Regions from separate parts of the Streptomyces sp. MMCC 100 genome, predicted to be linked through region 1. Evidence: predicted binding sites of a transcription regulator. Region 1 holds the regulator's gene; the other holds the start of a gene.
What was found. Region 1 encodes HrcA, which represses chaperone genes, less so after heat shock. Its sites were predicted from a motif close to TTNGCACTCNGNNNNNCNGAGTGCNAA; they were not measured.

Region 1 (3,192 bases):
GCACGGAGACGCCGCCCGCCATGGGCGCCTGCACGATCGGGTAGGGGAAGAGATCGGTCAGTGCGGAGGACATGACGGCATGTTGTCACGTCCTCCGCACAAGTCCGAATCCGGGCTTCCGTTGGCATACGCCAGGAGCATCCGCATCCCCGGAGGTGCTTTCAGCGCCCGTCGAAGGCCCGTCAGCGCCCGTTGAAGGCGTCCTTCAACCGGGAGAACAGCCCCTGCTGCCCCGGCTGGAACTGCCCCGTCGGGCGTTCCTCGCCGCGGAGCTTGGCCAGCTCGCGCAGGAGGCGTTCCTGCTCGGGGTCGAGCTTGCCCGGGGTGGTGACCTCGACGTGGACGATGAGGTCGCCGCGGCCGCCACCGCGCAGGTGGGTGACGCCCCGGCCGTGCTTCGGGATCGACTGGCCGGACTGGGTGCCCGGGCGGATGTCGACCTCCTCCATGCCGTCGAGGGTCTCCAGCGGCACCTTCGTGCCGAGGGCCGCCGCCGTCATCGGGATGGTGACCGTGCAGTGCAGGTCGTCTCCGCGACGCTGGAACGTGGAGTGCGGCAGCTCGTGGATCTCGACGTACAGGTCACCGGCGGGGCCGCCGCCGGGGCCGACCTCGCCCTCGCCCGCGAGCTGGATCCGGGTGCCGTTGTCCACACCGGCCGGGATCTTCACGGTGAGGGTGCGCCGGGAGCGGACCCGGCCGTCGCCCGCGCACTCGGGGCACGGGGTCGGGACCACGGTGCCGAAGCCCTGGCACTGCGGACAGGGTCGGGAGGTCATGACCTGGCCCAGGAAGGACCGGGTGACCTGCGAGACCTCACCGCGGCCGCGGCACATGTCACACGTCTGGGCCGACGTGCCGGGCGCCGCGCCCTCGCCGTTGCAGGTGTTGCAGACGACCGCGGTGTCGACCTGGATGTCCTTGGTCGTACCGAAGGCGGCCTCGTCCAGCTCGACCTCGATGCGGATCATCGCGTCCTGGCCGCGGCGGGTGCGCGAGCGCGGCCCGCGCTGCGACGCCGTACCGAAGAACGCGTCCATGATGTCCGAGAAGTTCCCGAAGCCACCCGCGCCGAAGCCGCCGGCCCCGCCGCCGCCCGCCTGCGAGAGCGGGTCGCCGCCGAGGTCGTAGACCTGCTTCTTCTGCGGGTCCGACAGCACCTCGTAGGCGGCGTTGATCTCCTTGAACCGCTCCTGGGTCTTCGGATCGGGGTTGACGTCCGGGTGCAGCTCGCGCGCGAGCCTCCGGAACGCCTTCTTGATCTCGTCCTGAGACGCGTCGCGGCGCACGCCGAGTACGGCGTAGTAGTCCGTGGCCACCTACGACTCCGCCAGGATCTGTCCGACGTACCGTGCCACTGCGCGTACCGCTCCCATCGTTCCCGGGTAGTCCATGCGGGTCGGTCCGACCACGCCGAGCTTGGCAACCGCCTCGCCGCCCGAACCGTAGCCGACCGACACGACGGACGTTGAGTTGAGTCCCTCGTGGGCGTTCTCATGACCGATCCGTACGGTCACGCCCGGATCCTTCGCCTCGCCGAGCAGCTTGAGGAGCACGACCTGCTCCTCCAGCGCCTCCAGCACCGGCCGGATCACCAAGGGGAAGTCGTGCCCGAAGCGGGTCAGATTGGCGGTGCCGCCGATCATCAGCCGCTCCTCGTTCTCCTCGACCAGCGTCTCCAGGAGAGTGGAGAGCACGGTGGAGACCGTACCGCGATCCTCGGCCTCGAACGCCTCCGCCAGATCTTCCACCAGAGACGGCACGTCCGTGAAACGGCGTCCCGCGACCCGGCTGTTGAGCCGCGCCCGCAGATCGGCCAGCGAAGCCTCGCCGAACGGCGCCGGGCAGTCGACCATCCGCTGCTCGACCCGGCCGGTGTCCGTGATCAGCACGAGCATCAGACGCGCGGGCGCGAGCGAGAGCAGCTCCACGTGCCGCACGGTCGAGCGGGTCAGCGACGGGTACTGCACGACGGCGACCTGCCGGGTGAGCTGCGCGAGCAGCCGCACCGTGCGGGCCACCACGTCGTCGAGGTCGACGGCGCCCTCCAGGAAGTTCTGGATGGCACGCCGCTCGGGCGCGGTCATCGGCTTGACGCCCGCCAGCTTGTCGACGAAGAGCCGGTAGCCCTTGTCGGTCGGGATGCGCCCGGCGCTGGTGTGCGGCTGGGCGATGAACCCCTCGTCCTCCAGTGCCGCCATGTCATTGCGCACGGTGGCCGGGGAGACGCCGAGGTTGTGCCGCTCGGTGAGGGCCTTGGAACCGACCGGTTCCTCGGTGCCGACGTAGTCCTGGACGATGGCGCGCAGCACCTGAAGCCTGCGTTCACTGAGCATTCGGCGCGCACCTCCAGCTGTCGTCCGCCCGTTTCGGCCTGTCTGACCTGTCTGTCCTGGCACTCATGGCTCGCGAGTGCCAGACTTCCCCGGGCCAGTGTACGGCCGTCGGGTACGCACCCGGCAAGGCCGTGACGATGCCGTTAGCGTCGTCGCCGTGAAGGTGACTTGGGAAGAGCTGGGCTGGGAGCGGCTGGCGGACGGGGTGGGGCGGTGCCGGCTGCCGGGGTGGGACTGCACGGCGGGGCTGGTGCTCGGCGCGGACACGGCGTTGATGGTGGACGCGGGGTCGAGCCTGGAGGAGGGCACCCGGCTGCACGAGGCGGCGCGGCGGCTCGCCGGCCGCCGTGTGACACATCTCGCGCTGACCCACCCGCATTTCGACCACGTCTTCGGCGCCGCGGCGTTCGCGGGCGCGGAGGTGTACGGCGCTGCGGGTACGGGCGCGCTGTTCGCGCCGGGCGGACAGGGGCGTGAGGCGCTGCGCGCGGACGCGGTGGCGGAGGGGCTGGACGCGCGGGCGGCGCGGGCGGCGGCCGACGCCCTCGTCCCCGTCCCGCGCGAGGTCGGCGGCGAGTGCGTGCTCGGCCTGGGCGCCGGGAGGCGGGTGCTGCTGGCCGACGTGGGACCGGGGCACACCGGACAGGACCTGGCGGTGCTGGTGCCGGGCTCCCCGGCGGTCGTCTTCTGCGGCGACCTGGTCGAGGAGTCGGGCGAACCGCAGGCGGGCCCCGACGCCGTACCGGCGCGCTGGCCCGCGGCCCTGGACCGGCTGCTGGAGCTGGGCGGCGCGGACGCGCTGTACGTACCCGGTCACGGAGCGGTGGTGGACGCGGCGTTCGTCCGTGCCCAACGC
Region 2 (3,192 bases), 6.5 Mb from region 1:
CTTCTCGGGGAGTGCCGCCCTCGGTCCGTACTGGACGGTCGATCAACCGGAACCGGTCGATCAGAAGTCCATGTCACCGCCCGGCATGCCGCCCGGGGCGCCCGCCGCAGCGGCCTTCTCCGGCTTGTCGGCGATGACGGCCTCGGTGGTGAGGAACAGCGCGGCGATGGAGGCGGCGTTCTGCAGGGCAGAGCGGGTCACCTTCGCCGGGTCGATGATGCCCTCGGCGATCATGTCGACGTACTCACCGGAGGCGGCGTTCAGGCCGTGGCCGACGGTCAGGTTGCGGACCTTCTCCACGACGACGCCGCCCTCGAGACCACCGTTGACGGCGATCTGCTTCAGCGGGGCCTCCAGGGCGAGCTTCACGGCGTTGGCGCCGGTCGCCTCGTCACCCGACAGCTCCAGCTTCTCGAAGACCTGGGAGGCCTGGAGCAGGGCCACGCCACCACCGGCGACGATGCCCTCCTCGACGGCCGCCTTCGCGTTGCGAACGGCGTCCTCGATGCGGTGCTTGCGCTCCTTGAGCTCGACCTCGGTGGCGGCACCGGCCTTGATGACGGCCACGCCGCCGGCCAGCTTCGCCAGGCGCTCCTGGAGCTTCTCGCGGTCGTAGTCCGAGTCGCTGTTCTCGATCTCGGCGCGGATCTGGTTGACCCGGCCCTGGACCTGGTCGGCCGAGCCGGCGCCGTCCACGATCGTGGTCTCGTCCTTGGTGATGACGACCTTGCGCGCGCTGCCCAGCAGGTCCAGCGTGGCGTTCTCGAGCTTGAGGCCGACCTCCTCGGAGATGACCTCGCCACCCGTGAGGATGGCGATGTCGCCGAGCATGGCCTTGCGGCGGTCGCCGAAGCCCGGGGCCTTGACGGCGACGGACTTGAAGGTGCCGCGGATCTTGTTGACGACCAGGGTCGACAGGGCCTCGCCCTCGACGTCCTCGGCGATGATCAGCAGCGGCTTGCCCGACTGCATGACCTTCTCCAGGAGCGGCAGCAGGTCCTTGACGTTGCCGATCTTGGAGTTGGCGATCAGGATGTACGGGTCGTCGAGCGACGCCTCCATACGCTCCATGTCGGTGGCGAAGTACGCCGAGATGTAGCCCTTGTCGAAGCGCATACCCTCGGTGAGCTCCAGCTCCAGACCGAAGGTCTGGGACTCCTCGACGGTGATGACGCCTTCCTTGCCGACCTTGTCCATGGCCTCGGCGATGAGCTCGCCGATCTGGGTGTCGGCGGCGGAGATGGAGGCCGTGGAGGCGATCTGCTCCTTGGTCTCGACGTCCTTCGCCTGCTCGAGCAGGGCGGCGGAGACGGCCTCGACGGCCTTCTCGATACCGCGCTTCAGGGCCATCGGGTTGGCGCCGGCCGCGACGTTGCGCAGGCCTTCCTTGACCAGGGCCTGGGCGAGAACGGTCGCGGTGGTCGTACCGTCACCGGCGACGTCGTCCGTCTTCTTGGCGACTTCCTTGACCAGCTCGGCGCCGATCTTCTCGTACGGGTCCTCGAGTTCGATCTCCTTGGCGATGGAGACACCATCGTTGGTGATCGTGGGGGCGCCCCACTTCTTCTCGAGGACGACGTTGCGGCCCTTGGGGCCGAGCGTCACCTTGACGGCGTCCGCGAGCTGGTTCATGCCGCGCTCGAGGCCGCGCCGCGCCTCCTCGTCGAACGCGATGATCTTGGCCATGTGAAGTGGTCCCTCCAGGACTGGGGGTGATTCCTTCGGACCGCGCCCGCGCCCGCGACGGACGGCTCGCCGGCCTTGTGGTTCCTTCCCCACCCGGCCTGCGGGCCTCACCGACCCGGTCCTTCGTTGTCACTCTCACCTTCAGAGTGCTAACGCAATGATTAGCACTCGCCCCCATCGAGTGCAAGCGCCTCTCGGGGATCGGGCCCCGCCGTCAGCCACCCGCGAACAAGGGGACGGCGCGTGTCCGGGCAGGCCGAAGGGCCCGTACCCCGGGAGGTACGGGCCCTTCGGATGAAGACCGGGTGCTGCGGTGGCCGCGCGTCTCAGGCGCTGAGGCGAACCATGTCGGCCTGCGGGCCCTTCTGACCCTGCGAGATCTCGAACTCGACCCGCTGGCCTTCTTCGAGGGTGCGGTAGCCGTCCATCTGAATCGCGCTGTAGTGGACGAAAACATCCGCACCACCGTCGACCGCGATGAAGCCGTACCCCTTCTCCGCGTTGAACCACTTGACGGTGCCCTGAGCCATGCCTAACTCCCCTATTACTGGCCCTTGCACAGATCCACACTTCGCGGACCCGGGTCAGACCTCACCCCCTCACGACTGGGGGCGTGCGCCGGAACGCGTCGACCGCGGCTGAATGTATCTGTCCAACTGCCGTCTGCAACAGGTCAATCGGACGAGAAATCTGGACGTACCCGGTCCGGAATGTGGCGAGAATTCGCCTGAATTCGGGTCAAGTCGGGTCATACAAAGGGAACAAAAGCCGCAGAATACGCTCGCACTTTGGCTGCTTCTTGTCGGGCGGGCGGCAGGAATTAACGGTTCCCGTTGTGCCGATCGGGAGCGCGTTCCCCAACTCTACCGCGCTCAATCACATGGAATTGCCCCCTCCGTTTCTCTTACGGAGAGGGCAATCGGCACTACGACGCGTATCAGCCGCCGGCGACCGCGGGGATGATCGAGACGCCCGCGCCGTCCGGCGTCGCCGTCTCCAGGCCCTGCTCGAAGCGGACGTCGTCGTCGTTGACGTAGACGTTGACGAAGCGGCGCAGCTTGCCCTGGTCGTCCAGGACGCGGGCGGCGATGCCGGTGTGGTTCTTCTCCAGGTCGGAGATGACCTCCCCGAGGTTGGCGCCGTCGGCGCTCACCTCGGCCTTGCCACCGGTGTAGGTGCGCAGGATGGTCGGGATACGAACGGTCACGCTCATGCGAGGCCAGCCTCTCGGAAGGAATCCAGGTTCGGGCGGATCGTGGCGGTGAGGCCGGTACCGGCCACCGCGTCGAGGGTCTTGAGGCCGTCGCCGGTGTTGAGGACGACGGTGGTGAGCGACGGGTCAAGCACGCCGTTCTCGATCAGCTTCTTCGTCACGCCGACCGTCACGCCGCCTGCCGTCTCGGCGAAGATGCCCTCCGTGCGGGCGAGCAGCTTGATCGCGTCCACGACCTGCTCGTCGGTCACGTCCTCCACGGCGCCGCCGGTGCGGCGGGCGATGTCGAGGAC

Region 2: a site for HrcA is predicted at 1,848-1,874, ahead of groL (chaperonin GroEL). Genes of this name have one in related genera too.

What each region holds. Positions count from the first base shown of each region.
Region 1 is NZ_JBGORK020000001.1:1,099,192-1,102,383, reverse strand. It holds gene ABS735_RS05050 (nitronate monooxygenase) at 1-73, opposite strand, end outside; gene dnaJ (molecular chaperone DnaJ) at 183-1,319, opposite strand; gene hrcA (heat-inducible transcriptional repressor HrcA) at 1,320-2,336, opposite strand; gene ABS735_RS05035 (MBL fold metallo-hydrolase) at 2,494-3,192, shown strand, end outside.
Region 2 is NZ_JBGORK020000001.1:7,643,609-7,646,800, forward strand. It holds gene groL (chaperonin GroEL) at 61-1,686, opposite strand; gene ABS735_RS35445 (cold-shock protein) at 2,013-2,216, opposite strand; gene ABS735_RS35450 (MoaD/ThiS family protein) at 2,624-2,899, opposite strand; gene thrC (threonine synthase) at 2,896-3,192, opposite strand, start outside.